3 regions of the Lysinibacillus sp. 10T31 genome follow, and region 3 is predicted to be linked to each of the others. Evidence: predicted binding sites of a transcription regulator. Region 3 holds the regulator's gene; each other region holds the start of a gene.
The links. Region 3 encodes LexA, which represses DNA repair genes until DNA is damaged. Its sites were predicted from a motif close to CGAACATATGTTCG; they were not measured.
Positions count from the first base shown of each region.

Region 1: the regulator LexA is predicted to act here: its motif matches at 5,192-5,205, upstream of AC1DCY_RS23645 (DUF6731 family protein).
Region 2: the regulator LexA is predicted to act here: its motif matches at 2,031-2,044, upstream of uvrB (excinuclease ABC subunit UvrB).

Region 1 covers NZ_JBFTHS010000060.1:9,415-20,619, reverse strand. The annotation lists gene AC1DCY_RS23675 (hypothetical protein) at 1-231, shown strand, start outside; gene AC1DCY_RS23670 (HNH endonuclease) at 328-1,041, shown strand; gene AC1DCY_RS23665 (hypothetical protein) at 1,538-1,777, opposite strand; gene AC1DCY_RS23660 (hypothetical protein) at 1,777-1,956, opposite strand; gene AC1DCY_RS23655 (helix-turn-helix transcriptional regulator) at 1,940-2,131, opposite strand; gene AC1DCY_RS23650 (hypothetical protein) at 3,749-4,198, opposite strand; gene AC1DCY_RS23645 (DUF6731 family protein) at 4,216-5,112, opposite strand; gene AC1DCY_RS23640 (helix-turn-helix domain-containing protein) at 5,555-5,896, opposite strand; gene AC1DCY_RS23635 (hypothetical protein) at 6,051-6,470, shown strand; gene AC1DCY_RS23630 (hypothetical protein) at 7,328-8,038, shown strand; gene AC1DCY_RS23625 (ORC-CDC6 family AAA ATPase) at 8,031-9,695, shown strand; gene AC1DCY_RS23620 (single-stranded DNA-binding protein) at 10,456-10,683, shown strand; gene AC1DCY_RS23615 (DNA cytosine methyltransferase) at 10,721-11,205, shown strand, end outside.
Region 2 covers NZ_JBFTHS010000067.1:45-11,249, forward strand. The annotation lists gene AC1DCY_RS24300 (hypothetical protein) at 393-563, opposite strand; gene AC1DCY_RS24305 (competence protein ComK) at 675-1,184, opposite strand; gene AC1DCY_RS24310 (IDEAL domain-containing protein) at 1,410-1,652, shown strand; gene uvrB (excinuclease ABC subunit UvrB) at 2,119-4,098, shown strand; gene uvrA (excinuclease ABC subunit UvrA) at 4,106-6,970, shown strand; gene AC1DCY_RS24325 (hypothetical protein) at 7,194-7,415, shown strand; gene AC1DCY_RS24330 (DUF4097 family beta strand repeat-containing protein) at 7,481-8,674, shown strand; gene ftsE (cell division ATP-binding protein FtsE) at 9,012-9,698, shown strand; gene ftsX (permease-like cell division protein FtsX) at 9,688-10,572, shown strand; gene AC1DCY_RS24345 (murein hydrolase activator EnvC family protein) at 10,652-11,205, shown strand, end outside.
Region 3 covers NZ_JBFTHS010000035.1:964-12,168, reverse strand. The annotation lists gene AC1DCY_RS18750 (PilN domain-containing protein) at 1-379, shown strand, start outside; gene AC1DCY_RS18745 (potassium transporter) at 376-1,101, shown strand; gene AC1DCY_RS18740 (prepilin peptidase) at 1,330-2,082, shown strand; gene AC1DCY_RS18735 (gamma-glutamyl-gamma-aminobutyrate hydrolase family protein) at 2,178-2,900, shown strand; gene lexA (transcriptional repressor LexA) at 3,052-3,669, opposite strand; gene yneA (cell division suppressor protein YneA) at 3,832-4,146, shown strand; gene AC1DCY_RS18720 (YneB family resolvase-like protein) at 4,143-4,811, shown strand; gene AC1DCY_RS18715 (GNAT family N-acetyltransferase) at 5,159-5,671, opposite strand; gene AC1DCY_RS18710 (DUF3021 domain-containing protein) at 5,717-6,142, opposite strand; gene AC1DCY_RS18705 (LytTR family DNA-binding domain-containing protein) at 6,148-6,600, opposite strand; gene AC1DCY_RS18700 (CPBP family intramembrane glutamic endopeptidase) at 6,760-7,392, shown strand; gene AC1DCY_RS18695 (DUF896 domain-containing protein) at 7,986-8,219, shown strand; gene tkt (transketolase) at 8,346-10,340, shown strand; gene AC1DCY_RS18685 (hypothetical protein) at 10,369-10,716, opposite strand; gene AC1DCY_RS18680 (serine hydrolase domain-containing protein) at 10,854-11,205, shown strand, end outside.

The DNA of each region.
Region 1 (11,205 bases), on a different contig from region 3:
ATGTTTAAAGTACTATTCTCTATGGTAGGTATAGGAATAGCTTTAGGATTTATCTTTTTCTTATTGGAAAGTGCTATTGGAGATTGGCTTACTTTTTATACTTTCCCTATAGTTGCACTTATACTTTTCCTTTCTTTACCAATCAGTTTGCTATGTGGGTTTAACGGAAGGAACTCACTTGTAAATGGTTGTATGAACTGTGGGAATAAGTGGATAGCGGGTAAAAAGTGATCTAACCACCTCGTATACTTTAAGTCATAGAAATAATCTAAGAGCCTATTTAATAAAGGTATACATAAAAAAAAAAAAGACAGTGAGGGAAATTTTATGCATTACATTGATAGTAAGGGTAAGTATTTTACGAAGAAGCTTTTAATTGAGGCAAATAATGCTGCTATTAGGGAAGATAGAAACCGTCAGCTAAACGAAGGATATTTAGATAGTTTACCAGATGATAAGGTTTATCCAATTTTGCGTTCTTTTGATGAACATAATAGGGGGGAAATTAGAGTACAAATTTCGTTCGATGAGAAAGGCACAAGGGGTTTTTTGGATTTAACAAAAAATAGATATAATCTCTTACCAACCGCGATTTTGAAAAAAGATGGAACAGTTGAACTTGAGTCAGAAGAATCAATTAATGCTAGAAGGTTATATCCCGAAGGTAGGGAATACACAGAAAAAGTAAGTAGAAAAATGATCAGAGAAAGTAATTTTAGAACTAAGATACTCTCTGCATATGATAACCAATGTGCCATGTGTGAGGAAGATGATATTTCAATTTTAGTGGCTGCTCATATAAATCCTGCACATTTATGTTCGGATGATACAGTGAATAATGGTATTTGCCTATGCAAAAATCATGACAAATTATATGAGGATGGGAGTATTTGTGTTAAACCTAATGGTGAGATATTTATTCAAGACGGAAAAACTAAATTAGAAAATGATAAAATTCGTTTGCCTAAGAATAAATGTGACCACCCATCTCCTGAATGTTTGAGCAAAAGGTTAGAATTGTCAATGAAACTAGGGGACTAAGAGCACCCCTGTGGGGCGAATACTTCGAATGCTCTATTTTCAGTCTGCCTGTATTGTTCGCTACGCTCACCGAGCTCGCAGGCTCGCTCGTTTATTATCTTTAATTTTTATTCTAATTTATTGGGTTTATGGTACTAATTCGAGGAAACATACCACCCCCTGTAAAGGGGATGGCGATATTAAGGACTAATCCTGAGGTATCTTCATGACATTCGACGTGCCTAGGTGCAGCTTTATCACGTATATTCTAAATAACTCTGTCATGCCACCAGCCAAAGGCTCTGCGACGGTATAAATCTAGGGGATACTATAAAACTATGCGGTTACCCCGTCACCGTTTAACGGTACAGCCACCGTTTGTTAGACGGGCTAGTTTTTAACGTGTTCTCCTAGTAAAAACCACGATTAAAGCAGGTATGAAATTTATTATGTATTACCGCTCCTAGGGATTGATAAGGAGCGGTCAATATATTAGGGTAGGTTGGCTAGGGAGCGCTTATCCATAAAGGATGTCATTAATTTCTTTTTCTGTTGCCCCCACACGCTCTTGTAGGAACCTCGCTAAAGACTCTTCGTCCACGCCGTAGTTATACTTGGTATTACGCGAATGATAGCTATTTTGGATCAAAGGGGCTTTGTTAATAAGTTCGCGTTGCAAGTACCCCAAAACCGCTCCTTCTGAAAAACTCACGTTAAAGTGGTTTAGTATTCTGCTAGTCTTCTCTACGCTTATCATTAGATATCACCTCTCAGTAGTAAATAACGCATGCTCTCTTTGGTAAAGTAGGTACGGTTCTCGATATGCACCTTCTCTACATAAGGTGAAACTGTAAGTTCGAAGAGTCTTTGTGTACTTACCCCTAATATTTCAGCAGCTTGTGAAAAGCCGTATAAGCCCTTAGTTTTCACTATCATCTTTAGCCCCTCCTTGTTGTAGCCAATCCATGACTACCTTTTTGTTAAAGCGAACCGACTTACCCACCTTGATTCGTCCAGGTATGGCTCCTTCTCGTGCTAGTTTATAGGTTGTTTGATCCGACAGATCGAGATACTTAGCCAATGAACGTATTGTGAAGAACTCTTTTTCCATTTGTAAAACCTCCTAATTTTATGTCTTGTTCTCTTGCTCATCTATTATAGGAACATCTGTACAACTAATATCATGTAAAAGGAAAAAACATAGTAAAAGAACAGAAAAAGATAATAAACAATAAATCCTCTTGTTTTTGTGCGTACATTAGTAGAATTTTATAGGCACGTGAAGGTAGCGAAGGTATAGGTATCATCTATAACAATGGAGGTATCTATCTATATTAGGATTAGAGATTTTAGGGGCATACATTTAAACAAGCTTTCTTGGGGAGCTTGTAAAGGTTCTTAACTGTAGGTGGGTAAAGGTGGGAACATTGGAGAGGTCGTGTTTCAAGTAAAAAAGAATCTATATGTGTAGGTGAGGAAGGGTCATATGTACATAAGGTCTTCTCTTACATCTATCTATATAGCTATTAGAGGTGAGATGTATTTTGTGAGGTGTTCCGCCCCACGTCCTCCCATTTTGGTCTTAGTGGTTCTGAACGTCCTTAGTGGGCTGTCAGAACGCTGTGAGACGTAGTGACACAATTGTTTAAGTATGGTTGCCTTGTTGGTTCTGTCTCGTAGCCTGTAAATAAGGTCATGTACTCGTATGATTGTACGTCTTGGAAAATATTTAAGAAAATTTCATATGGAGCTTATGACCGATACATAACCTAATACTTAGTTAAGTCAATCGCTAGGTACTGGGTGCCTCTAAGAGTAAAGAAGAGTAGTGAACTAAAATGAACAGTTCCTATTTATCGCACTAGCAAAAGTAGGTAGGGTAGTCTTTAGCTTAGTGTCTATGGGGTGTACTCTAAACACTTTGAATATTGATTAAATTGGTAACAAAAAATATAAAACCTTACCCTCACAAAATGTTTTTTATCAAACGTAGTCAAATACGTAGTCAAACATTCTCAATGTCTGTCATAAACCGTTGAAAACATTGGTATTATAGCCTTTTATGCAGCGGTTGGTTCGACTCCCGCCGTCTCCATAAAGTAGCTCATAGTATAGATGTTTCAAGGCTTATGAAAAGTGTGGTAACAATTCATTTTTCTTTAGCTTTAAATTCAATAATTTGAGCAGATTTGAAGTCGTTTTCCATGTCGAGAACGGCTTCTTTTCTGTTGTTGGATATAAGTGACTATAGGTGTGTTAATGTCTAAAATCATGTATTGGTATTTTTTTATACCTGCTGCAATTACATATTTCTCAAATCTTATATTTAATGTGGCTGTTATCTAAACATATAAATGTATGTAGTCTTCTTCACCGCAGCTTGCTTTCATGGACAAAGGTTGTCTACGCTTATGTATGCCACCACAATATGTACAACTCTTTAGCATCGTCTCACCTTCCATAATTATTTTCCATAGTTGGAATATAATTACCCTCACTGCACAGAATAGTTTTTAACTGAATAAAAAGGTGGTGATAAAATGAATCCGTCCTTTTACGAGTTAATAATTCTTTTGCTTTTAGTAAAAGCTATCTTCTTCTAATTAAATAATAAAGAAGATGACGACACTTGAAATGAGTGTTGTCACACGTTAAATAAAAAAATACATAATGGTTGTTTTTGTTTTATACATAATAAAAAGCCACACCTTGTTAGATGTGACTTAGATTAGCTATTTTTTTGAATACTCTTTATAACTTTTAAAAATATTTTCACAACGCTATATATAACTAAAAATGAATATGACAAAAGACATAGCCATACATAGAACAAAACTTGATAGAAACACTTTATTTTAATGATGTCTTTAGTTAATAGCATTACAACAGCTAGTATTGAAAGCGCTAATAATAACTTAATAGTACCACCTAGAAGTTGTAAAAGTTTTTGTTCGGTGTTAAGTTCCCTTAACTTTTGAAAAAAGCTATTGTTAGCAAAAGCAGGTAACATAGCAACGGAAGCAATTAAAAATGCCACACCAATTGAATTGAGTGTTATGGCTCCCAACAATACATTATCAAGATTGGAAATATCATCTGTTTTAACACCCATTAATTTGAATAAAACAACAACTGTTAAAGAAATTATAGGATAAAACACTTTTTCTATTCTTCCCACAGTCATCAACCCTATTCTTAGTTATTTTTAGATATGAACATTCGATCTAGAAGTTTCTTTTTCTCTAAATACGCTTCTTCAATTTTTTCCTTCACAGTAACGAATGTAAGCTTCTGCCCCTTTGTAAGCTTTACTGTTTTCAAGGACTCCATTTTACCATTTATTAAATCTAAAGTATCCGTATCATTCGTAACATTACCTCGTACTTTTAGGACAGAAACTTCTTCGTTAGCATATGGTAACAAGGCCTTTAACTTTCGTAAAGCAGCAGCTTTATTAATAAATTGATTTTTTTCAGGGGTAATTGTAATTTTCATTCTCCCTGCTTCTAGCTTATTCCCCAATTCTAAATCACCATCAATAGACCGACTGTCCGACGCCAGTTTATCCCAGCGTTGTGGTGCTGCGATACTATATTCAATTTCTCTTATGCCTGGTATTTTCTCTAATCTATCTATTATTCGGTCATCGACAACTACCTCTAAATCCAAATCGTCATCTTCAGTGTTTTGAAGCAGGAAATTAGTAAGCTGGTTATAACTTAATGCATTTGTACGGTGTGCAGAAATAATGTCATTAAATGGGTCAAACAGTACGATAGTGTCTTTAATCGGTCCTTCATCCGCCCCTTCCCCATACGTGTCTCTATCGCCATCAATTTTACCAACGTACGCTTCAGAATAAGTGTCAATCTTCTCTATATGCCCAATCCAGAAAAATCTTGAAGTAGATTCCTGAATTTTTTTTAGCTCTCTAAAACGTACTACGTACCCGCTAACTGTTTTATTCCTTAAAACTTCCTTTGGTTTTGTTTCAAGTTCTTTTTGAATTTCCTCTAAACATTTATTTAGTCTTGAACCATTTGTACTTTGGTGAAGTCTGTAGTAATCAAATCTTATGTTTTTTGTAGGCATGTTAATCCCCCTAGATTATCGACAATTTTATACAAAATTATACTCTATATTCCAAGGAAAATAAAGGAAATGCATCAATCGAACTTATGTTCCTATTTTAACACGATGTTATGTCTAAGTAAACAGAAAAAACACCGACTAAAAAATGAACTGCGCCCCAATTGTTAGATGTGTCTAACAATTGGGGTGCAGTTCATATCAAGGGTTTTTTATTTTGTCTATGTCATATAATTTCATTAAGTATCAAACAACGTAGTCAAAGCGTAGTCGCTCAACTACATTTCAATGTAGTTGGCGAACTTCTGTATAGCTTCTTCTTTCGTTTTCTTCGTAACGTGTGCATAGATGTTCATTGTCGTTTGTACATCACTATGGCCTAAACGATTGTTGTAGCTGCACCAATACGCAATAAATTGCTCTCTTAAAGATTATTACAAAAAAACTACTCATTATCTTTCCAAGCAATTAAAGACTCAATAAACTTTAAAACGGCTCTTTGATCTTTCTTAGAACGACCTTCTAACAGATGTAGCATTTCCTCTAATTCGAAGCTAAGCACTTTTGGATGGCTTTCTTTATCGTCAAATAGCTCTTCTAATGTAATTTCTAAAGCCGTGCATACTTTTGTAAGGCTTTCAATTGTAGCGTTCTTTTCTCCACGTTCAAGTTGTCCAATATATGTGTTATGCAAGGAAGCACGATATGCTAGTTCTTCTTGGCTTAGTCCACGTTCTTTACGTAAATAGCGGATTTTTTCGCCAACTACTTTAACTATATCCGTCATGTAATCACCTCATCATTTAGGATTGATGAGAAATGATATTTTATCCATATACTATAGATATAATTTTTATTAAATTAAATATATACCATTGATATTTTATAAGAGAGCAGTTAGTATATAGTCAGCCAGAAAATGATATAGGGAGTGTGTTGATATGGATTTAAATTATAGTTTAATGATGGGTTTAGATTATAGTTTATTGATGGATTTAACAGATATAGAGTTGAAGCTAGAAGAGTTGGAAGCTGGATATAAGAAAAAGTATTTCCGTAAAGATACGAAAAGAGAATGGAGCTTTAAATGTCATTGCGACGAAAAAATAGAAAGCAATGTAGCAGATGAATACTTTATTGTATCAATTACCTGGAAAGATCCGAATGCTATTGGCCGTCGCTTCTGTTCAAAAGAATGCGCAGATATTTATTTCAATGAGCAACGTAATAAATTGTTAGTTGAACGTGAACGGATTATTGAGGAAAGAAGAAAGATGAGGGAGGTTTATAAAGAAGCGGAACGGAAGTTTATAGCTAGCTATAAAGGAGAAAAGTTAAATAAGGTTTTGGAAAGCATGTAGTATCTATAAATGGATGCTGCATGTTTTTTATAGGCAATTTTATAATTATAAGGGACCAATTAAGTGGGGTATAACATTTTCAGGGGGATTTGTTTTGATACATAGGTTAAATTACTATGTTGATTTTCTTGAGCATATCTAACTACTAGTTCTTTTGTTAAACAAAAAACAGAGTAAATTTGATCTTTACTAATTTGATCAAAATTGAGCTCTTTCAAGTTAAATCCAACCCCAGGATTGATTATCCATACCGATTTAGGTATGCAATATACGAGTAAAACGTTTCAAGAAAAATATGAAATGATTCCGTCGTTCAGTCGTATAGGATGCTCATATGATAACGCAGTATCGAGTCTTTTCATGTAACATTGAAGAAAGAAGAAGTATTTCGAACGCGCAAGACAGCTAGATTGGGGCTATTTGAAATAAATTGAAGGTTGATACGATCATAAACGAGTTCATAGTACCATCGATTTTCTAACACCAGATGTATGCGAAAGAATATGCCGAGCTTCGGTATAAATCTGTGGTACAAACAATCTTCCCCTTCACACTTTTTGCCGCAACCTCCATGAGTTTCTCGTTCTACATCCCGTGTAGTCTGTCAAAGGTTCTTTTCACTTTGACTGGCTACACGGGATGTGGAACACTCGATAAATGGAGGTTGCCTCAAAACAAAAACTTAACTTTTGTGTGTGTGGAATCTTCACTTAGAACCAATTATTTTGATGAACCATGTGATTGGTAAATGAGGCTTTTTGTTAATTTTATCAAAAGAAACTGTATTATATTCTCATTTTATATCTATTCATCTGAATTATTGATACAATATGTCAAAATGGTATGGAGTGACAGATATGGATTTCTTAAAAAGAATGGAAGATTTCGACCTGTATATGCATAGCCTTATTAAAGAACATTTTGAAAATCATGATAAGGAAATAGTTGAGCTTTATAGTTTATTGGAGTGCTTTAGTAACTTTAAAGCTATTTATTCTGATATAGAATCTAACATAATATTGGATGAAGTGCAGGCAGATTTATTTAGTTCTATATACTTATCTAATAAAGGAATGTATAGAAATGCATTTATTTCTCTAAGAAGTAGCTTAGAACTAGGTATAGGATATTTATATTTTATAGATAATAATTTAGATTACATAAAATGGACGCAAAACAAATTCGATTTAAGTTGGAGTCGATTAAATGATGAAAACTATGGTGTTTTAAGAGTAGAATATTTTAACCTCTTTTATAAAAATGAGAATTTAAAAGATTCGTATAAAAATTTAATTAATAAATGTAAAACTAATTATAGAATTTGTTCAGAATATACTCATGGTAAGTATGGTTTTATGAAAACAAATTTAACATCAGTATTTGAATATAGTAAATACGATTACTCGAATTTTATAGACGCTTTCAAAGAAATTGTATCTTGTTTAATTACCTTGCAAGCTATTCGTTTTAATAAAATACTAAATAATAGATTAAGTTCTGAGTGTCTCGAAGATGTCGAAGAGATATTAAAAGCAGAAGGTTTAAAGGAGATTTTTGTATATGAATAACGTTTTATATAGAACAGAAGATATAAAGGATAATGAAATTTTGGATTACTTTGTTGATTCTAAAATGGATAGAGATATAATAGAGAGCCTAAAATCGAAATCGCCAATATTATTAATGGGAAGTCGTGGGAATGGTAAAACTATGCTTCTAAAAGTAGCTGAACAAGAGTTAGATAAAGAATTTAATAGTAAACGTATTCTAAGTGTTATCGTAAGTTTTAAAAAAGCTGGATTTCTACATGAGGATGAAAGTGAGTTTTTTAATTATTGGATGATGTCTAAAATATTGATTGCCTTAAAAAAGAAATTAAGAAAAATTACCGGATTAGGAGAATACAACTTATTTGAAGAATACTATACATCTGAATATAATTCTGAAGATGCTGTAATTGGTAAACTTACTTCCTTTTCGGAACAACTCGAAAAAGCTTCTAAAAAAAGAACCTCTCTAGAAAAAGATAAGATAAAATCACTTGCTGAGGGAATTATTGATGATATAAAACCTGTTAGTGAAATTGAATATTTTCAAGATATTATTGAAGAATTATGTGAAACTACTGGTATAGATCGAATAATTATCTACTTTGATGAAGCTTGTCATAACTTTATTCCGTATCAACAAAGAGAGTTTTTCACTCTATTTAGGGATTTAAGAAGCCCCTATATTACATGTAAAGCAGCTGTTTATCCTGGTTTAACTTCATTTGGTACTTTTCAACCTTTTCATGATGCAGAACTAAAAACTATTAACAGAGATATTCTAAGTGAATCGTTTGTAAAAAACATGAGAGAAATATTAGAAAAACAGATGCCAGAAGAAAGTTTTAATAAACTTCTTAAAAGAGGCCATTTTTTAGATCACTTAATATATGCTTCAGCGGGTAACCCACGACTACTATTGAAAAGTGTGTTTTCTGCCACACAAGAATTTAAAGCAGAGTTAAAAACCAATACCGTCAATGAAACAATTAAAAATTTTTATCGAAATGATATTTGGTCTGAGCACACAAAAATAGCTGATTTATATAAGAATATAAAGCCATTAGTTAACTGGGGGAGAGATTTTATAGAAGATGTTGTAGTACCTGATACAATAAGTAAAAATTATGATTGGTTATTAAAAATAGAAGAAAACCGCCAAACATCATTTTTTTGTATCCATAGAGATGCCCCTGAATCAGTGAAAAAGGCGATGCGGTTATTAGAATATTCAGGGATTGTAACACTTCACACACATGGAACGAAAGTAAGAAAAGCAGTATACGATCGTTATCTATTAAATTTAGGTATAATGGTTTCTCAAGAATCGAAGCCATCCGAATTACTAGATAACATAATACCTAAACTATCCGTGAAATTGTATACAGATTATGGGATGAACTCTCCTAAATATCCTGATTTAAACTTGATAAATGGAATCCCGGATTATCAAGGGGGAGAAGAGATCATTAAGATAATTTTACAAAAGTCCGTAAATGAATTAGATTTAACTGACTATCAAAAAAGTCTATTGATTAGTGCTGGAATAAATACAATTGAACAGGTATTATCAGGTTCAGAAACAGATTTAATGAGGGTTTATAATGTTGGAGAAAAAAGATCAAGAAAAATATGGAATAGTGCTTATAATTCTGTAATAGAATATGTTTCGGGATAATACAAAAATTAGATAGGTTATATGCTAATGAAACTATATTATTTGTATAGGACTACAAAATGACCACTCCGTAATAGGTGATTTGAAATTTAGCTTGTTTATTGAAATCTTTTAAAACACTTTATTATAATTAAAATATTTTATAAGCAGCAGCCATCAATGTGGTTGCTTTTTATTATGACCAAAAGAAATTCAGAAATTTACATATAAAAACAAGGTGGTGACCCCTGATTGAAGCAATTGCCTCAATTTTTCTTATCATAAATATAAAAATTTGCCCCCCAACAACATTATTTTTGAAACAGGGCATTGAAATTAGCGAAAAATCTTTATAAACACTAGTATATCAACACTTTTATAAGATTGGTGATAGAAGACCCGCAGTCTCCATACATAGAAATTACTAGTTTCCAAAAGTGTCCAAATACTTTTGTATCATTGATTTGGGTACTTTTTGTTTTCATTCAGTCAGACCCAATGTTAATTTCGGATTCAGATATTCGATAGATACGTCCATTGTAGTTTTGACATATCTGAATGTACTAAAAGATCCCGGATTTCTTTGATACTAGCTTCAGCTTCTAAGAGAGGAATAGTTCTATATACTAATACGACCTCTGTATTTAGATTTTAGTTGTACACATAAAAAATTGACACGCTTAAAAGAACGAAAGTTCTCGTTATATCATATAGACTATTTACAACAGCTCAATTTAAATATAACATATGCATATGCTTATGTTTATGGAGGACTGGCAAAATGGATTGTTTAAAAATTGCAGTGCAAGAAACTACATACTTACAATCTGGTGAAGAATTTCTAGTAAAAGATTTGTTTAAAGGATATGAATGGAATCGTCTAGGAATTGGTGAACGCCGATCATTAGGGGCTTTATTTTTAAATGAAGTAAAGAATGGTCATTTAAAAGAAATAATCCAGATAACGAAAAAAAGTAGTGCTAATCAACAAATTTATACAAAAATTTAATTGATAGAGAAATAAATACGGAGTTGAAATAGAATTGATGACAAAGAAAAAACCGACCGTAATCGACATGTTTTGTGGATGTGGTGGATTATCTAGAGGATTTATGGATGCCGGTTATGAGGTTTTAATAGGTATTGACAATAATAAGGATGCACTGGTTAGTTTTAAAGCTAACCATGATGGTGCAATTGCAATGGATGGTAACTTATTTGAAGGCACAGCTATTTTAGAAATTGCGAGTTTAATCAACAATCGTCAAGTGGATCTGATAATTGGTGGACCACCCTGCCAAGGATTTTCATTGACTGGCAAGCGTGAGGAAGATGATGAACGAAATACGTTATTTAAATCAATGGTGAATGCTGTAGCATTCTTTCAGCCTAAAGCCTTCGTTTTAGAAAATGTACCTGGTCTAGCTACCTTATACAACGGAAAAGCTCGCGAAGCAATAATAAAAGAATTTACTGATTTAGGATATACAGTTAATGATCAAATTTTATATGCTCCTGATTATGGGGTGCC
Region 2 (11,205 bases), on a different contig from region 3:
AATTTTTCATCTTTTGAGTGGTTACTTCGAGCCATAAAAAAATGCCCCCCTAGATAAACAGATTTTTATTTTTTAATCTGTCTACCTAAAGGGGAGCATATCAATAAACAGATTTTTATTTTTTAATCTGTCTACCTAAAGGGGAGCATATCAGCACAGTGAAATTGTGCTTTTGAGGGGTTTTTTTTATTCTAAATCAATTATGCCTTGGCATAATTGTAGCTGTCGCTTTGCTTCCGCTACAGATAAACAATGCGTCAAGAATCGGCTTTGTGCTTAGGCCTGCAAGTGTTTTTTGTGCGAAAGCGCAGTGCTAACGTAGCGTCAGCAGCAGATGTTTTTTGCGCGAAAGCGTAGTGCTAACGTAGAGTCAGCAGCAAGATGTTGGTCACTCAGTCGTGTGTTGTTGCTGCCGCTACGCTTTCGCACAGATAAAACCCTATTGCTGCCGCTACGCTTTCGCACAGATAAATTGCCACAGGACGTGGCGTCCTTAGACTGAGTTCCTCTATTTCAGCGGATGTTTGAACACCCGCTGATAAGTGACTTAAAACTGTATTCATCTCGCCACCTATAGAGGTAGGAGACTTCTGTAACTGACGTTTCACTTACGTTACATAAAACTGTAGCTGACGCTACGCTTTCGCTACCAAAACATCTGTAGCTGAAAGAAGTTAAAAAGGTGGATGATACGGAGTGTCTTTGCTAATCTCCTTACGTTCATTCATGTAATGTTTATAGAGCATTGATGCATTGAGAAATTGCTTGCTAATCGAAGCATATTGAATAGGTAGTTCAATCTGTTTATCATTTTTCAGTGTAACGATACAGCCCATTTCACTCTGGACAATATTCGAAATGGCGTGAAGACCGATCCAAATATTGTGGATAGAATTTGGTGAATATGTTGGTAGGAAAATACAAGGATAACCATAATCATAAGCGACAACGATTGGAAGTTTATGTTGATTGCCGAAAAAGCGTTTGGCGGAATGTCTTGCTGCTTCATAGGTTGTTCCTAGTGAGATACAAGATTTTCGTAATATATGCATTGGTTTCCGTGTGACGATAAGTTCATTATGCTTATCAATTACTCGTGTGAAAATTTTAGAGTCATACTGAATTGGCTGAAGTAAATAGGTGTTGAAAGACATTAAATATCCATTGACGTAGTTTGCTGACATTTATGCAAGCCTCCTTTTTCTATTTGTTATTGAAGTGTAGAACAAAGATTTGAATTCAGAAAATATAGATAAAAGAAGAAAATCATTGATATATCAAGCAATTGCATAGAGAAATTGCTTGAAATTGCACGAGATTAATAGTAAATCGAAGTAAATTTCAGTTCTTAAGCATTGCATTTTAATTTCAATTTTCTTATAATTTAGAAAAGGATCGAGGTGAGATCGTTGGATAAATATTATTCGTATACAGATTTTCTAAAAGCCGTTGGTCAGTCAAAGAAAGTTGATGAGGCAGAGAAATTATTAAACGAGATTTATTTAGATTTATTTTTAAATCATATCCAGCGTAAGCATCGTGAAGAGCAGCTCATGGTTCTGATAGATAGAGCACTCGATGAAAAAGATGAAAAGGCATTTCATCTATACGCAGCCGAACTAGTAGCTTTACACCAAGATGTAAGTGAATAATATGACTACCCCGCTCTCTGTTATTGGAGGGTGGGATTTTTTTTGCTATTTTATTTGCAAGATGGATGATTGGATACCTCGAATTCGTTCAGGGTCTGAGCAGTTTTCTATTCTATCTGATTGTTTCTCCCTCTTACTCGATCAAATCTCCCAAGGATCCGCTTGCACTTGCATAAATCTTTAATAGACCCGATTTCGACGAGCAATTCATCCCCAAACACATTGAATTTCCTGCTAAGGTCATGTATTTACACCGTCCCACCCGATTAGCTAACATTTGGAAAGGGTAATCTATTTATAGATGGGCTGCAATTGAGTTTTTCGTTACATACGTTCTATTAGAGTCACCTCAAAATATAGCAAACGGAAAAATTTTTACAAACATTCGTTCGTTAAATGTTCGAAATTTTAATAAGGCTATGCTAAAATATATGTATCAAATTGGTAGGAAAGGACGGGGACATGTGTGCAAACATTTGATTTACAAGCGCCATATACGCCTGGTGGAGATCAGCCACAGGCAATTGCGGAATTAGTGGAGGGTGTACGTGCAGGTAAACGTCATCAAACGTTGCTCGGTGCAACAGGAACAGGAAAAACGTTTACGATCTCTAATGTCATTAAACAGGTAAAAAAACCGACACTTATTATGGCACACAATAAAACATTAGCGGGTCAATTATATAGTGAGTTTAAAGAGTTCTTCCCTAATAATGCAGTTGAATACTTTGTCAGCTACTATGATTACTTTCAGCCAGAGGCATATGTACCGCAGACGGATACTTATATAGAGAAAGATTCAAGCATTAATGATGAAATTGATAAATTGCGTCACTCTGCAACATCTGCATTATTCGAGCGTGATGATGTCATTATTATTGCATCCGTGTCCTGTATATATGGTCTAGGTTCTCCAGAAGAATATCGTGAAATGGTCGTGTCAGTGCGTACTGGAATGGAAATTGAACGTAATCAGTTGCTTCGAAAACTGGTCGATGTACAGTATGAGCGAAATGATGTGAGTTTTACACGTGGGACGTTTCGGGTACGTGGCGATGTAGTGGAAATATTCCCTGCATCTCGTGATGAGCATTGTATCCGCGTGGAGTTTTTTGGGGACGAGATCGATCGAATTCGCGAGGTGGATGCGTTAACTGGTGAAATATTATCGGATCGTGATCATGTGGCTATTTTCCCTGCATCCCACTTCGTTACACGAGAAGAAAAAATGCTAAAGGCCATTGAAAATATTGAAAAAGAGTTGGAGGAGCGTTTAGCTCTTTTACGTGCAGAGGATAAATTATTAGAGGCACAGCGTTTAGAGCAACGTACTCGCTACGATTTAGAAATGATGCGTGAAATGGGCTTTTGCTCAGGTATCGAAAATTACTCGCGTCATTTAACATTGCGTGAAGCGGGGGCAACTCCATATACGCTACTTGACTATTTCCCTGATGATTTTTTACTTGTAGTCGATGAAAGTCACGTTACTTTGCCACAAGTTCGAGGAATGTATAACGGTGACCAAGCACGTAAAGGTGTGCTAGTTGAGCATGGATTCCGTTTGCCATCAGCACTAGATAACCGCCCTTTACGTTTTGAAGAATATGAGAAACATATACATCAAGCTATTTATGTATCAGCAACACCTGGCCCGTATGAGCTTGAGCATACTCCGGAAATGGTGCAGCAAATTATTCGTCCAACAGGGCTGCTTGATCCACAAATTGACGTACGTCCTATTGAAGGGCAAATTGATGATTTAATCGATGAGATTCATGGTCGTATTGCTCGTGATGAACGAGTGCTCGTTACAACATTGACGAAAAAAATGTCAGAGGATTTATCGGCTTATTTGAAAGAAATGGGCTTAAAGGTGGAGTACTTGCATTCAGAGATTAAGACGCTAGAGCGAATTGAAATTATTCGCGAGCTGCGTAAAGGTACTTACGATGTTCTAATCGGCATTAACTTATTGCGAGAAGGGCTAGATATTCCTGAGGTTTCCCTTGTGGCGATTTTAGATGCTGATAAGGAAGGATTTTTACGTTCAGAGCGTTCATTAATTCAAACGATTGGACGTGCCGCACGTAATGCCAATGGTCATGTCATTATGTACGCAGATAATATGACGGATTCGATGAAAAAGGCGATTGAGGAAACGAAGCGTCGTCGAACACTGCAAGCGGCGTATAACGAAGAGCATGGCATTACACCGAAAACGATTGTTAAGAAAATTCCTGATGTTATTCGTGCGACACAGGTTGCAGAAGAAGAAGAATCCTATGTAACGAAGGCAACAAAAGGTAAGAAGCTGACGAAGGCGGAAAGAGATCAGTTACTTGCTACTCTAGAAGTAGAAATGAAGGAAGCAGCAAAAGCGCTCGATTTCGAACGAGCTGCTGAGCTGCGCGATACAATATTTGAATTGAAGTTAGAAGGGTGAATGGCTTGTGAAAAATACTGAAATAGTCGTGCAAGGTGCACGAGCTCATAATTTAAAAAATATCAATGTCACAATTCCACGCGATCAATTAGTCGTACTAACAGGTTTATCAGGCTCTGGGAAATCATCATTAGCGTTTGATACGATTTATGCAGAGGGACAACGTCGGTATGTAGAATCGCTTTCAGCCTATGCCCGTCAATTCCTTGGTCAAATGGATAAACCAGATGTCGATGCAATAGAGGGATTATCTCCTGCTATTTCAATCGATCAAAAAACGACGAGCCGTAACCCACGTTCTACAGTTGGGACAGTAACGGAAATCTATGATTATTTACGTTTGCTATTTGCGCGCATCGGTAAGCCAATTTGTCCGAATCATGGTTTTGAAATTACCTCCCAAACAATTGAGCAGATGGTCGATCGTTTATTAATTTATCCAGAAAGAACGAAAATGCAGTTACTTGCTCCGATGGTATCAGGGCGTAAGGGAACGCATGTAAAGCTACTGGAAGATTTAAAAAAACAGGGCTTTGTTCGAGTACGTATCGACGGCGAGCTACGTGATTTAGATGATGCAATTGAACTTGATAAAAACAAAAAGCATTCTATAGAAGTAGTCATCGATCGTGTTGTGATGAAGGAAGGTGTCGCGGCACGTCTTAGTGATTCCTTAGAGACAGCATTACGTTTGGCAGATGGGCGTGTACTTGTCGATGTAATGGAACATGAGGAATTATTATTTAGTGAGCATCATGCTTGTCCAATATGTGGTTTTTCAATCGGTGAGCTAGAGCCTCGCATGTTTTCATTCAATAGTCCATTTGGAGCTTGTCCTAGCTGTGATGGTTTAGGCTCGACACAAGAGGTGGATCTTGATTTAGTAGTACCTGATTGGGACCGTAGTTTATTAGAGCATGCAATAGCACCGTGGGAACCAACAAGCTCGCAATATTATCCACAGTTATTAAAGGCTGTGTGCGATCATTATGATATCCCGATGGACGTCCCAGTAAAGGATATTCCGAAAGAAAAGATGGATAAAATTTTATATGGTTCTGGTAAAGATAAAATTCACTTCCATTATGAAAATGAGTTTGGCAACGTGCGAGATCAAATGATTGAATTCGAAGGTGTTGTTCGTAATGTGGAGCGCCGTTTTAAGGAGACAACGTCTGATTACGTGCGTGAACAAATGGAAAAATATATGGCGCAGCAAGCATGTCCATCTTGTAAAGGTTATCGCTTAAAGCCTGAAACATTAGCTGTAAAACTAGCAGATAAACATATTGGTGAAGTTACACAGTATTCGATTCAGGAAGCTGATACATTTTTCAAAGAGCTAGATTTATCCGAAAAGGATATGAAAATTGCTCGACTTGTGTTACGTGAAATTGAAGAACGACTTGGCTTCCTTGTCAATGTAGGGTTAGATTATTTAACGTTAAGTCGAGCAGCAGGGACACTTTCAGGGGGAGAAGCTCAACGAATTCGCCTTGCGACACAAATCGGCTCGCGTTTAACGGGCGTCCTCTATATTTTAGACGAGCCATCAATCGGCTTGCATCAACGTGATAATGACCGTCTTATTAGTACACTGCAAAATATGCGTGATATTGGCAATACGCTTATTGTTGTCGAGCACGATGAAGATACAATGCTGGCGGCTGATTATCTCATTGATGTTGGTCCTGGCGCAGGTGTGCATGGTGGTCAAATTGTAGCGGCAGGAACACCGCAGGAAGTAATGGAAAACGAAAAGTCTTTGACGGGGCAATATTTAAGTGGTAAGAAGTTTATTCCATTACCAATTGAGCGTCGCAAACCGAATGGGCGCAAATTATCGATTAAAGGTGCCAAGGAAAATAATCTTAGCAATGTGAAGGTTGATGTACCACTTGGCTTATTCGTTGCAGTAACAGGGGTTTCAGGGTCAGGAAAATCAACACTTATTAATGAAATTTTATATAAGTCATTAGCTCAAAAACTGAATCGTTCAAAAGTGAAGCCTGGTGAACATAAAGAAGTAACGGGGATTGATGAGCTCGAAAAGGTTATTGATATTGACCAATCACCAATCGGCCGTACTCCTCGCTCTAATCCAGCTACGTATACAGGCGTTTTTGATGATATTCGAGATGTTTTTGCAACAACAAACGAAGCAAAGGTACGTGGCTATAAAAAAGGTCGCTTTAGCTTCAACGTTAAGGGTGGCCGCTGTGAAGCTTGTCGTGGTGACGGTATTATAAAGATTGAAATGCATTTCCTACCAGATGTTTACGTACCGTGTGAAGTCTGTCATGGAAAGCGTTATAACCGTGAAACACTTGAAGTGAAATATAAAGATAAGAGCATTGCAGATATTTTAGATATGACAATTGAAAATGCAGTTGTATTCTTCGAAAATATTCCAAAAATCCAGCGTAAGCTACAAACGATCGTGGATGTAGGATTAGGCTATATGAAATTAGGACAACCTGCTACAACTTTATCTGGTGGTGAGGCACAGCGTGTCAAATTAGCCTCTGAATTACACCGTCGTTCAACAGGTAAATCATTCTATATTTTAGATGAGCCGACAACCGGCTTACATGCACATGATATTGCACGTTTACTCGTGGTTTTACAGCGTCTTGTAGAAAATGGCGATTCTGTGCTAGTCATCGAACATAACTTAGATGTCATCAAAACAGCAGACTACATTATCGATTTAGGGCCTGAAGGCGGAGACAAAGGTGGTACTATTGTGGCGACAGGTACACCAGAAGAAGTCGCTGAAGTAAGTGGCTCTTATACAGGAAAATATTTAAAACCGATATTAACAAGAGATCGTATGCGTATGGAGGCTGTTTTAGAAAAGGCTTCTCAATAACTATAAAAAGTTCGCAAACTCCCTAAGGGGAGTTGCGAACTTTTTTTTGTATGCACGAAGGCAGATGTCGATAAAAATCGGAAGTTGGGTGACATTATGTTAAAACGTATGTCATGTGGATAAGTTGATTGGAGTGGAGGGTGGACGACTCCTTGGGGATTAGCGATAGAGGAACGAAGGCTAAAACCATCACGTCCTGTGATAACGCCTTCGTGACCAACAAATGTTTTATCTGTGCGAAAGCGTAGCGACAGCAACAAATGTTTTATCTGTGCGAAAGCAACAACAAATGTTTTCTGTAGCGAAAGCAAAGCGGCAGCTACAAATGTTTTATCTGCGCGAAAGCGAAGCGTCAGCGGCAAAGCGCCCAGCCGGAACGGAAATCAACCCCACGCTATTGGTAATGAGCCTAAAAAAGATCTATACCCAATATTTTCATCTTTAAGGTGAAACTTTTCACGAAATGAATCGTATAAATAATATAACGAACTGAGGGAGGCTATTTTAATTATGCAAAATGAACGTCAACGAATTTTAGAACTTGTGGAAAAAGGAACAATTTCAGCGCAAGAGGCGATTACATTATTAGAAGCATTAGAGCAACCTAGCAAGTCCACTCAAAATGTTATGAATGATGTAGTAAATGAGGACCAGAATTCCTCAACAGAAAAAGAGTCAGTATTTAAAGATGAAAGTCACAAGGACCAACAATCGCAACAAGATGAAGATTTCTCTAAATATTTCCAAGAAGAAATGCGAGATTTCCGTAAAGACTTATCACAAATTGGTTCACTCTTTATGGATATGATGAATACGGCTGTAAAAAAGGTCAAAGAATTTGATGTAACTTCTCCATTTGGTGATAAATTCGAGTTTACACATACGGAAGAAGTTGCAGCTGAACATGTAGACAAGATAATTGCTGAATTACCGAATGGAAACTTTTCATTAGAAACTGCTGAAGGAGATAGCTTCCAAGTCATTTGTAAAGTAAAGGCACCACTTGTCAATGATAGTGAAGAAGAAACGCGTGCTAACTTCCTTGAGCAATTCGTTGTCAAAGAAGATGGAGATTCACTACGAATTTTAAGTCAACTTAAGCTTGTTCAAGTAAATGTTAAAGTACTTGTTCCAAAGGATAAATTAGAAAAATTATCAGTACGTTTAATGAACGGTAGTGTTACTTTACAAGATACGGATTTCGAGCAATTAAAAGTAAAGACATTAAACGGTGCGATTAAAGGCTCTAAGTTTAACTTTGGAAAGGCAGAAGTAGATTCTTCTAATGGTTCCATTGAATTAACAAATGTTCGTGGTAAAGATTTAGAGGCTGAAACATTGAATGGTCGCGTCTATTTAGATGGGGCATTGGATGAAGTTGAAGCAAAATCGGTTAATGGACATGTTGTTGTCACAACTTGCTCTACTAATTCATCGAAAATCAAAGCACAAACAGTCGCAGGAGCTGTTGAATTGTATGTGCCACGTACAATATCGTTAAGCGGTAAAATTGTTACGAATTTTGGTAAAGTAGATGTTGGTATTCAAGATGTTTCAAAAATTGAATCACAGGATCAATTTTTATCAAAAGTAGTACGTTTTGATAAAGAAATAGAGAATGCTAATCGTCTATTTATCGAAGGTGAGTCTAAAACAGGCGCAGTTTTAGTACGCTATACAACAACTGACGAGCAGCAAATATAACTTCTTCAGTAGAAGTCTCCCATCTCTATAGGTGGTGAGATGATTACCGAGGCATAATTGATATAACAAAAGGCATTCAGGCTATGCAAAACAGCATAGCTTGAATGCTTTTTTACTGCTTAAAAACATAAGAAAAGCAAAAATCGACTTTCCACTATTAGGCTCGATTTCTGCTTTCTTGTATGTCGAGTCTATGTTAATTTTGTGGCAATGAAATAACGAAATAGCAGGAACTACCACGGAATGAAATGAAACTGTAATGAAAAAGGGAGAAATAGAGTGTTATAATAGGGAACGAAATACCTCTTACATGGTAAGAGATTTAGGTGGTCTAATTATGATAGAAATGAAAAATGTGACAAAGAAGTACCCAAACGGCGTTGTTGCGACAAATGGGATTTCCGTTAACATAAAGCAAGGTGAATTTGTCTATGTTGTAGGTCCAAGTGGTGCAGGTAAATCTACATTTATTAAATTAATGTACCGCGAGGAAAAAGCTACTTCGGGAGAAATCACTGTTAATGGCATAAATTTAGCAGAATTGAAAAATAAAAAGGTACCTTTTTTACGCCGTCAAATCGGAGTGGTTTTCCAAGACTTCAAACTGCTACCTCGTTTGAGTGTTTATGAAAATGTAGCGTTTGCACTAGAGGTAATCGAGGAAGAACCAATTGAAATTCGCCGTCGGGTAATGGAGGTTCTAGAGCTCGTGGGACTGAAGCAAAAGGCAAGAATGTTCCCTAATGAACTTTCAGGTGGCGAACAGCAGCGTGTTTCGATTGCACGTTCTATTGTGAATGTGCCGAAGGTCGTTATTGCTGATGAACCTACCGGGAATCTTGACCCTGAGACATCTTGGGACATTATGAATTTATTCGAAGAAATTAATGCAAGAGGTACAACTATTGTGATGGCAACCCATAACCGTGAAATCGTAAATACGATTCGTCGTCGAGTAATTGCAATTGAAGGCGGAATGATTGTCCGTGATGAGCACGGAGGTGACTACGGCTATGAAATTTAATACAGTAAAACGTCATTTCCGAGAAAGTTTTAAGTCTCTTGGCCGTAATAGCTGGATGACTATTGCCTCAGTAAGTGCAGTTACAGTTACATTAATATTAGTAGGCGTATTCGCGCTTATTATGATGAACTTAAATAAAGTAGCAGCTGATTTAGAGAACGATGTTGAAATTAAAGTGTTAATCGATGAAACAGCAGATAAAGCTGCTGAAAAAGCGCTCATGGAAAAAATCAAAAAATTACCAGGTATCGAAGAGATGACCTATTCGACAAAGGAAAATGAATTAACGAAATTAGTAAAAGATTTTGGGGACGATTTCAAACTATTTGAGCAAAGTAATCCATTACGTAATGTTATTTATGTGAAGGCTTCTGATCCTCAGCAAACAGCTACTGTTGCTAAAAATATTGATAAATTTAATTATACATATGACGTTATGTATGGTGAAGGCAAAGTAGAAAAACTATTTAATTTCTTAAATATTAGTCGCAACGTAGGGATAGTGCTTATTATAGGATTATTATTTACAGCGATTTTCTTAATTTCTAATACGATTCGAATTACCATTATTGCACGTCGTGATGAAATAGAAATTATGAAACTTGTCGGAGCAACGAATTCATTCGTGCGTATCCCATTTGTATTAGAAGGAATGTGGCTCGGAATTTTAGGTTCTATTATTCCGATTGCGGTCATCGCAACCCTTTACCACAATGTATATAGAATTATTGCGCCTCGATTAAAAGGCGAACTTATTCAAGTACTTGATTTCTCACCTCTTGTGTACCAAGTAAGCGGTCTACTATTACTCATCGGTGTACTAATTGGTATTTGGGGAAGTTTCATGTCAGTACGAAAGTTTTTAAAAGTCTAGATTTCGTTAGGCTTCACACTAAGTTGTGTTGGCCGAAATGACAATCAACCAAAATAAGAGTCGAAAAGGAGTTCAACCGGTGAAAAGTATGGCGAAAAACTCATTAAAAACACTTACTGCAGCATCTGCACTATTTCTTTTTATCCAAACTCCATCAGCGTATGCAACTAATTTATCGGATTTAAAAGATGAAAAAAAACAAATTGAATTAAAGAAGGATGGCTTAAATTCATCCATTAACAATAAATCAAATGCTATTTCTGAAAATGATAACAAACAACAAAAATTATTAGATCAAATTAAAACATTAAATGCTGAAATTGATAAAACGAATAGCAATATCAAAAATGTAAGGGCAGAAATTCAATCTACAAATGCAGAAATAAAGTCTTTAAAAGATGACATAGCAGAGCTTATGCACAAAATTGAAGAGCGTGATTTATTGTTAGAGGATCGTGCTCGTGCCCTCCAAGCGGGTGGTTCCGTTAGCTATATAGACGTATTACTTGGCTCTAATAGCTTCGTAGATTTTATCGACCGATTCTCTGCTGTTAATGCATTGCTTGAAGCAGATCGACAAATTATCCAGGATCAAAAAGATGACAAGCAAAAATTAGAGGAACAAAAGCAAGT
Region 3 (11,205 bases):
AAATTTGAACCGAGGTTCATTGGAGCAATCTGTACAATTTGTGGAAAATGTCTCGTATCCCGTGACACCCTTAATGGATGAAACTCAAGTATTATTGCCAGAGCAAACGTATTTTAGGAAATATGTGTTTGGTGAAGAAAATGTAGAAATTACGGCTGATTTTGAAACGTTGTCAGCTATATCGGCTTATTTAGAAAAGCTAACTGCAAGCCCCTATTTCAATGATATAAAGATGGATACTATTTCTAATTTTGACGTATCTATTGGAAACCAAGAAGAAGAAAGTGCTAAGGACAGGTATAAGGAAGTACCACGTTATTCGGCAACTATTACATTAGGAATTGATTTTACATTTCTCGCTGGGGGTGGAGAATCATGACAAGTAGTAAAAATTCAACGATTCTACTCCTAACAGCTTTAATTGCCTCAATTTTATTTGCGCTATATTACTATATATTGACACCTAAATTAGAAGAAGTTGATGCGAAGGAAAGCTCAATTAACTCCCTTCAACAAGAAATTTCTACTATTCAGGAGCAAATTGCTTTAATTGAAGAGAATGGAAAATCATCTAGTACAAGTAACTTAACATTGCGTAAAAAAGTACCTCAAACTCGAGCTATTGATGAAGTAATTCGAAATATTGAAGAGATTGAGGCGGTGACGGGAACACGGGTAGAAGCTATGGAATTTAATAATTATGATTCACTCGTAATGGATTCTACTTTGACAGACCTAAACTCTACAAATTCTGAGGAACAGGCTGATACACAGCAATCTACAACTGAAGCGGATGAACAAGCTGTTGCTAAGAATGGTGAAACACCTGAAGTGAAAGATAAATTACCAACTGCTACTTTCACTAAGGATTCCTTACCAAAAGAATTAAAACTAGTAACATTTAGTATTGATGTTATCGCACTAGATAATAAAGCAATGGTTGAGTTTATAAAAGAGATTGAAAAGATTGATCGTGTGATGAAAATTGATGCTATCGATTTCACGTTGACTGGTGAAGAAGCGAAATTCCAGGAGGACGCCGATACAACCTTAAAAGCTACCATACAAGTAACGACGTTCTATTATGAAGGACAACAATAATTTAACTTCTTTCAGCGGGTGTCCAAACACCTGTACCTGTCGCTACGCTTTCGGTACAGAAAATAATTGCTGAAAGAAGTTAAAAGCCTCCGGCGGATGTCATGTAATAGGAAAGGAGTTCTTTGTGCAGGCACAAAGCCGATTCCAGACGCAATTATGCCGAGGCATAATTGATTGGCGCGCATACTTCAAATGTATGGGCGTCTATTAGTATAGGAGGACATAAAAATGGAAATTGCTTATACAATTACAGTTTTACTATTTGGGCTCGTTCTTGGCTCATTTTTTAATGTAGTTGGCTTACGTGTGCCTTTGAAGGAGTCTATTGTGCGTCCACCCTCGCATTGCACTTCTTGTAAGAGACAGTTGACGGCACTTGATTTGGTGCCTGTTTTGTCTTATTTATTTTTAGGTGGGAAATGCCGTAGCTGTGGGCAAAAAATTTCTTGGATTTATCCACTGATGGAACTTTTAACAGGCGTATTATTTGCCTTTGCTTATTGGAAATTAGGCTTTAGTGCAGAATTTTTCGTAGCGCTTTTATTAATTTCATTATTAGTTATTATTGTTGTATCAGATTTTGCGTATATGCTTATCCCTGATAAGATACTATTATTCTTTTTACCATTGCTAGTTTTGGGACGAGTGATATCTCCTTTGTCTCCGTGGTGGGACAGTATAGTTGGTGCTGTGGTAGGTTTTGGCATATTATATTGTATAGCTGTTCTATCAAGAGGTGGAATGGGTGGTGGCGATATTAAATTATTCTTTTTACTTGGGCTCGTACTCGGCACAATACATGCAATTCTGACGCTATTTTTAGCAGCCGTAATTGGCATGATTGTTGGGATAGTTGTGTTAAAGGTACGCGGGCAGGGAAGAAAAACGCCTATACCATTCGGACCGTCTATTGCTCTAGCTGCAATTATTATCTATTTCTATGGGGATGCGTTGATGAATTGGTACTTCGGATATTGGTAATTAATCCAGTGAGGGATTCCTTCAACGATTAATAATCTTCACCAATCAGGCTTTTACAGGAGTTAATGCAAGATAAAGATCATGGAGGGGATAAGATGAAACCAATTATCGGTATAACGGCTTTTGCAGAGGATGATTTGTCCTCAAGATTAAATGCTGCTTATAGCAAAAGTATAATTGAAGCAGGGGGTATTCCACTTATAATTCCACTTGGAGTTGAAGAGGATGTAGCACAAATTTTATCTTTAACGGACGGATTATTACTATCGGGTGGCTATGATGTACATCCATTCCTCTTTAATGCAGAACCTACACCAAAATTAGGGAAGGTTCATCCAGAAAGAGATTCAGTGGAGCTTGCTTTAATTAACGCGGCCAATATTCGGAAAATGCCGATTTTCGGAATCTGTCGGGGGCTTCAAATACTAAATGTTGCGTTTGGAGGCACAGTCTATCAGGATATTGATAGTGAGTATCATAGTAAAAAATTAATAAAGCATGTGCAACAAGCGGCAAGAGGCGTTGCAACACATTATGTTAATCTATCACCTGACACATTATTAAAAACGATTATTGAGGAAGAAAAAATTGCTGTGAATTCATTTCATCATCAGGCAATAAACGTAGTAGCTGAAAAGTTGAAAGTGATAGCAAAATCTAGTGATGGTATCGTTGAAGCGGTAGTGCATGATGAATTACCATTTTGTCTAGGAGTACAATGGCATCCTGAAGAGCTAGCCATAGCAGGAGATGAAATATCAAAGAAACTATTTGCTGCATTTGTAAAGGCAAGTTTGAAATTTAAGGTAGAGTCATAAAACTTTATAAGCATTTTGTAAGGTGTAAGGAATCCATTCAAAAGTGGGTTCTTTTTTAGTGTATAAAATGGTTCAAAACATAAGAAAAAGAGGAATATGCTCATTATGTGAACATAATATCCTCTTTTTATATTTTAATATTGAGATACTTTTAATGTACACGACGATATAAACCTACAACATGTCCCAAAATAGAAACTTGATCTACGATAATTGGCTCCATCGTTGCGTTTTCAGGCTGTAAACGGAAATGACTTTTTTCCTTAAAGAAACGCTTTACAGTTGCTTCATTTTCTTCAGTCATTGCTACGACAATATCACCATTATCAGCTGTTGATTTTTGTTTAACAATAACTAAATCTCCGTCTAAAATGCCAGCTTCAATCATTGATTCACCCATAATTTCTAGCATAAATAATTGATCTTCACTTGTCCCATAAATATCTGGTAGTGGGAAATATTCATCGATATTTTCAACAGCAGTTATCGGAGAACCTGCAGTAACCTTCCCAACTAATGGGACATGAATAACATGTTGCTTTTGAATAGAATCCTCTGGTTCTAGAATTTCAATAGCACGTGGTTTAGTTGGATCGCGTCGAATCAAGCCCTTTTGTTCTAAACGAGCTAAATGTCCATGAACTGTTGAGCTTGAAGCAAGTCCAACTGCTTCACCAATCTCACGTACAGACGGTGGATACCCCTTTGCTCGTACTTCTTCTTTAATGAACTCTAATATGGCCTCTTGTCGTTTCGAAACTTTTTTCATAATTGCTCACCTCTTTTTTTATTCATTCTACTTATTAGTAGTATAACAGAATGCGAACACTTAAGCAAACATAGGTTCGAAAAGTGTTTGACAAAAACATTTGTTCGTACTATTATGAGAACATACATTCCGAACAAACATTCTTGAAAAGGGGTTATAAACATGAACTGGTTAAAGAAAAATCCACATATTACAACTTTATTAGGAGCTTGTCTACTATTTGCAGCATATCTTTTTATAACAGACCCAGGCGATGTAACATACACAGAAATTGAAATTGCACATGGTGATAGCTTATGGTCGTTAGCCGATCAATACCGTGGTAAAATGAAAACGGATGAATGGATTAAGCTTGTGAAAACAGAAAATGAATTATCGAACGTACAAATCATTGCTGGTAAATCACTAGTTATTCCAGTAGTGGGTGACCAACCCTACCCTATAAATTCAATTGAAATTGCGAGAAACGAAAAATGATAATGAATCAACAATCGGCCGTTGTCTATTGCCGTGTGAGTACAGAAAAAGAGACACAAAGTTCCTCGTTAGAGCGTCAGCAAGAGGAGTTGATGCGCTATGCTAAAGAACAAGGATACGAAGTCAAGCGTGTTTTTAAGGACAAGCATAGTGGCTATGATGTGGAACGTGAAGGTTTACTAGAAATGCTCGATTTCATAAAAGAAAAAGAAATAAATGCATTATTTGTGCAGGATGAAACACGTTTAGGACGTGGAAATGCTCGAATGGCAGTATTGCATTTATTGCAGAAAACGGAAACTGATGTTTTTTCTATGCGAGACGAGGGACCTTTACAATTAAATGAAATGGATACGATGCTCCTGGAAATTTTAGCAATCGTTGAGGAGTACCAGCGCAGAATCCATAATGCTAAAATACGTCGTGGCATGCGTCGTGCCGTTGAAAATGGTTATCGCCCGGAAAACAATTTATCTAACCGTGGAAATCCAAATGGTCAAGAACGTAAGGATGTTCCTGTAGAAGAAATTGTCAACCTACGTAATCGTGGCTTCACCTTTGAGGAAATCGCCATGACTCTTAGAGGACTAGGCTTTGATGTAAGCAAAGCTACAGTCCATAGGAGATATCGGGAAATTCAAGAGAGAAGCGAACAAATAAAGTGACGTTTTAATCAGTGGGAGTATGTCGTCCCGCTGATTTTTTTATTTTTAAATGCTCTAAGCGCCCAAAGTGACGGATAGAAACGGCGAACTAATGGATAGAATGGCGAAAGTGACGGATAGGATCGTCAAAATGATAGATAGACCAGAGAAAATGCCGGTTAGAACCCAATCGACGATAAGAATAAATTAACTAAAATTCATTTACTAAATTGCATTCATTATAGAACGGTATCCAGAAGCAAATTTAAAATAAGAGAAGTAGCGATTTCTACCTCTCTTCCTCACATATTCTCTATAAATTCGAAAACAATCGTGTTTTCTATGATTTTATCAATTCCGAAACTATTCTATATCCATTCCTCATCTAAGACAGAGTAATAGTATTCATCCCACCACTCATCTCCATTTGGAATACATTTTTTAAAATAGCCCTCGCGTCTCATACCGATTTTCTCCATTACTCGATAGGATGGAGTATTTTCTGGCTGGCATGTTGCAATAATTCTATGAAGTTTTTTTTCTTTAAATCCGTAATTTAGTACAGCTTTTGCTGCTTCAGAGGCATATCCATTATTGTAATAGTTCGGATTCAATACCCAGCCGATCTCATACGTATGGTCACCAAAATATTGATGGAAAACAATATGACCAATTACAATATTTTCGCTTTGTAAAATAATAGGGAAGTATTTTGCTTGTTCACCGCTATTTTCTGATACAAAATTTCGAGCTTCTTCTTCATTAAAAACGCCCTCTGGAATATACTTCATTACATTTGGATTCGAAGTATATTCATAGACAGCTTGCCAATCTTGAATCTTAAATTCTCTTATTAATAGTCTGTTCGTTTTGATAAACATTTCACTTTTCCCCCAATTCATGAAATTTTACATTTGTTTTATTTTCTATTTATTTATCAGCTCATCAATCTTTTTATTCATTTTTTTCACTTCTGATTTGTTATATAAATAAAATAACAGCCAAATTAGAGTAAATAGCAAAACACTAAAGAATAGCATTAACATAGTTATTCCTATAGAAGATGTGGGAAGCCAATTTAAAAATAGTGCAACAACAATAAAAGTACCTAAAGAAATTGCAAAATGGATAGCTGTTTGTAGTAAAAACGTTAAACGTTCTACTTGATAAATATAGGATGGTAATACACAAGCAAGCCCTACAATAATTGAACCTAGAGATTGTTGTATAAAGTCTGCCGTAATAGCTTCTAAAAAAATATCTCCAAAAATCCAAGAACCAAAAAGATTAATAAAAACAAAAACTGTACAGCCCATACTTACACCAAACGCTACATTTTTAAAAAAATGCACCTATCTTAAACCCCCAAACGCTTTTTAAATTGTTTTCGATAATTACGAGAAATTACTTCTTTAATGCCTAAAACTAGCTCAATTTCCATTGTTCCATTAAATGAAGCTTCAATATTTTTAACTTTTGTTAGATTTATAATTGCAGATTTAGAAATCCGTATAAAATCATTCCCTAATTGTCGCTCTAACTCATATAAAGGTTTATTCAAAATGAGACGATTATTATCTTCGTCATATAAAGCTAATTCTCTTCCTTCTGTTCGAATAACAATTATTGAATTTGGATCAACGATATATGTTTTATTATTTGCTATCCCTGTTAAAATTTGTTCTTCTTGCTCTTGTTGTAATAAAGAAATAGCAGCTTGTATCGTAGGAGTAAGTTTTGCTGTACAAATTGTTACATGTGGCTCTTCATACTCCGAATCTATTTTTACCTCTATTTTCAGCTTTATCACCTCTCAAAAAATTATAGCATATACAGCGTTTTGGAAAATGTAGGTCATTCTTTGAAAAAGGCATCTTACACAATCATAACAACATGTTACTCCAAACGTATTGTTGGGGTGCATTTCGTTCGTTATATTGAGTTCAGGTAAAAGGAGGCCATGGCTATTATGAATGAATTAACTACTTCAAGTGAAAGAAATAAAACTGGTTGGATATTAGTAAGTATTGCAACTATGCTAACAGCTAGTATAATCTTTTGGTTTTATAATAATCCTGAAGGTTTTATTGAAAATGGAATTGGCTTAAGGACAGATGTATTTTCGAATATATTTATTTGGATTTTTACGCTTTTTATCATAACCGGATACATTGCTTATACACTCATTGCAATCCCTTTTGTAAAAGCACATTTATTCACTATCTCTTGGCTTAAAGTAATTGGAATATGGGCTGCCATTGTGACGGGGATAGTAGAAGAAGTTGTTTTTAGACATTTACTTATGGAATACTTATTAACTCTTGCATTTTCTGACGTGACACAAATACTAATTTCAGGGTTACTCTTTGGAATTGCTCACAGTGTGTGGGTACTTTTGAAAGGAAATTGGAAGTTTGCATTACCTGCTATTATAAGTACCACAATATTAGGAAGTCTTCTCGCAACGCTTTATATTGTAGCTGGACGAAGTACCTTTGCACCAATCCTAGCTCATATTTTAATTAATATGTTTATTGAACCATGGCTAATGTTATCTGCTGTTTCTGGAAAATGGGATGGTAACGAAAAAAGAATAAATTGATTATGTATATATGTAAAATTTATTTTTGCTCCCCTTAGGCAGACAGATTAAAAAAATCTGTCTACCTAAGGGGAGTATTTTTTTATAGTCCGAAGTAAGCATCCGAGTTGAAATTAAAGATTTTAAAACATGGGTTTTTATATCCGTGAATTTAGTAAATAATATAAAATATCACCGACTACTTTATCAAGTTGCCGATTGAAATGGAAGGAGAAAAATCGGAGAAGTATCTGAAAGACTACAGTTAAAGCTTATCTATCAGAAGAATATTCTTTACAAGAGGTTGTTCGAAACTACTCTGTTTCTGATATACGTGTTTTAAATTCAAAAGTATTCTAGTCATAGTGAATTAAAAGAATCAGGTAAAGGAATGAGCCAAGTATGACGAAAGGGAGAAAAATAACCATTGATGAACGTATTCAAATAGTAGACTGTTTAAAGCACCCGAAAAATTATCAGTTAACAGCGCAAACTTAGATTTCACTAATTTAAAAAGTGATACTAGAAAGGTTGGTATAACTGCATTTTAAGGGAATTCATGCTATACTTTGCATACCATATTCATTAAGATATGTATTGAAAGGTGTGTAATTATGTTATCAAAAGAAAAAATTAACCGAATCAATGAACTTTCTGCTAAGGCTAAAAGTGGTACATTAACAGAGGCAGAAGCTAAGGAACGATCAGCGCTTCGTAAGGAATATCTAGATACATTTAGAGCAACGATGCGTGATACAATTGAAAACGTAAAAGTGGTAGATGCTGAAGGAAATGATGTAACGCCAGAAAAAGTTAAACAAGCGAAAAAAAATAAATTTCTCAATTAATGTGACACATTTTTATAAAGTATGTTACAAATCGTTAATAGTATAACAAAACCATTGTTTTCTGAAGCAATGTTGACTAAACTGTATAAGAACAATATATAGGACGAGAAAGGATGTCACAAAATAATGACTCAACATGCGGATCAACTAGCGATTAACGCTATCCGAACTTTGTCAATCGATGCAATTGAAAAAGCAAACTCTGGTCACCCAGGTTTACCGATGGGGGCGGCGCCAATGGCTTATACGCTTTGGACAAAACAACTTCACCATAATCCGGCTAATCCAAAATGGTTTAACCGCGACCGTTTTGTACTATCTGCAGGTCATGGCTCTATGCTTTTATATAGCCTACTTCATCTAGGTGGCTACGGCTTACCAATGGAAGAGATTCAAAACTTCCGTCAATGGGATTCATTAACTCCAGGACATCCTGAATATGGTCATACAGTTGGGGTAGAGGCAACAACAGGTCCTCTAGGTCAAGGTATTGCTATGACAGTTGGTATGGCAATGGCTGAACGCCATTTAGCAGCTACTTACAATAAACCAGGACATGACATCGTTGATCACTATACATTTGCACTTTGTGGCGATGGCGATTTAATGGAAGGTGTAGCAGCTGAAGCTATCTCCTTAGCAGGTCACTTAAAACTTGAAAAGTTAATCGTTTTATACGATTCAAACGATATTTCTTTAGATGGTGATTTAGAAAAATCATTCTCAGAAAATGTCCAAAAGCGTTTTGAATCTTATGGTTGGAACTATTTAAAAGTTGCTGATGGTACAGATGTTGAGGAAATTAACGTAGCTATCGAAGAAGCTAAAAAATCAACTGGCAAACCAACACTTATCGAAGTGAAAACAGTTATCGGTTTTGGTTCACCAAACAAATCAGGTAAAGCTGCTTCTCATGGTGCACCACTTGGTCAAGATGAGGTTGTTTTAACTAAAGCATCTTATGAATGGGCACACGAACCATTCCAAATTCCTGCTGAAGTATATGATACATTTGCAGCAGCAGCTAATGTTCAAGGTGCACAATCTGAAGAAGCTTGGAATGCTAAGTTTGAAGCATATAAGCAAGAGTTTCCAGAATTAGCAACACAATTTGAAAACGCAATGAATGGTCAATTACCAGAGGATTTCGCTTCAGAATTACCAGTTTATGAAGCAGGTAAATCAGTAGCTACTCGTTCTTCTTCTGGAGATGCAATCAATGCAATTGCGAAGAAGACACCATCATTCTTCGGTGGTTCAGCTGACCTTGCTGGCTCAAATAAAACAACGATGAAAGACGCTGGAGATTTCTCTGCTGACGATTATGCTGGCCGTAATATTTGGTTCGGTGTACGTGAGTTTGCAATGGGTGCTGCTATGAACGGTATGGCACTACACGGCGGTCTTAACGTATTCGGTGGTACATTCTTTGTATTCTCTGACTATGTTCGTCCAGCTGTACGTCTTTCTGCACTAATGGGTCTTCCTGTTACTTATGTATTTACACATGACTCAATTGCTGTAGGGGAAGATGGTCCGACACATGAACCAATCGAACATCTTTCATCTTTACGTGCAATGCCAAATCTATCTGTTGTTCGTCCAGCTGATGCAAATGAATCAGCAGTTGCATGGGAACTAGCAGTAGCATCTGAAAAAACACCAACTGTTTTAGTATTATCTCGTCAAAACTTACCTGTTCTTGATGCATCTATTGATACAGTTCGTGAAGGTGTTACTAAAGGTGCTTATACAGTGTCTCCTGCTACAAAAGAAGTGGCAGATGCCATTTTAATTGCAACAGGCTCTGAAGTTTCACTTGCAATTGAAGCACAAAAAGCACTAAAAGCTGATGGTGTGGATGTGGCAGTTGTTTCAATGCCATCGATGGATCGCTTCGAAAAACAAGACGCTGCTTACAAAGAATCTATTCTTCCAAAAGCTGTAACAAAACGTCTTGCAATCGAAATGGGCGCATCATTCGGCTGGCATAAATACACTGGTTTTGAAGGAGACGTTCTTGCTATTGATAAGTTCGGCGCTTCTGCACCAGGTGAATTAGTAATGGAAAAATACGGATTCACAGTAGAAAATGTTGTAGCGAAGGTAAAAGCGCTATAATTAATAAAATACCGCAATACTCAGTAGGTTAAATCTCCTCTGAGTACTGCGGTATTTTTTCATGTTTAGAGGACTTCACTAAAGAAATCCAAATAGCTGCACAATGAATTAGCAGCATAACGACAAAACAGTAAAAGCCCTTGGAACTTCCCCCAATGTTAAGCTCATCAGCTATTATGCCACTAAACCAAAGCAGCTGACCTGTGACAATTACTGAGAGGCTTGCAAAAAGTAAACAAAACCAAATAGATACTTTTTTTATAATCACAATGATGAGTAGTAAAACAGCAAAAAGTAGGGTAGCTTCAAAAATCGGATCAAGAAGTGAAAACGTATTTTCATTTATGAAATGCTTATAAGTAAATCGAGTATCCACACAACCCCTCCTTAAAAATAATAACGTTTTTGGTAATAAAAGGTTTCTTGGATTAGGAAACTTATTTAGTGTTAATTTCCATTTGGTATACAATGATAAGTGTAGGTATCGAACTAGAAATGTTGAGGGGTATTTAAATGAATTCACAAGCTATACTCACACAAGTAAAGAAAACTTTCTCAAAATTAGATTGTACAGGTGGCGGAGTTATTATTAATAAACATGGTCAAACCGTACTAGAAGAATATTTTGGTGTGCAAGGACAACAACAAGACGCGAAAAGAGTGGGACCACATACTCTTTTTCATCTTGCTTCAGTTCGTAAAACATATGTAGGGTTTGCTGTAGCATATGCGATATTTCATAACTATATTGCCTCAATAGATGATAGACTAAGTGATTATTTAGAGAATGAAAAAGTTTTTGCCGATGTATCAATTAGACATCTACTAACGCATACTCACGGTTTAAGTCGCCAAAATGAAAAAG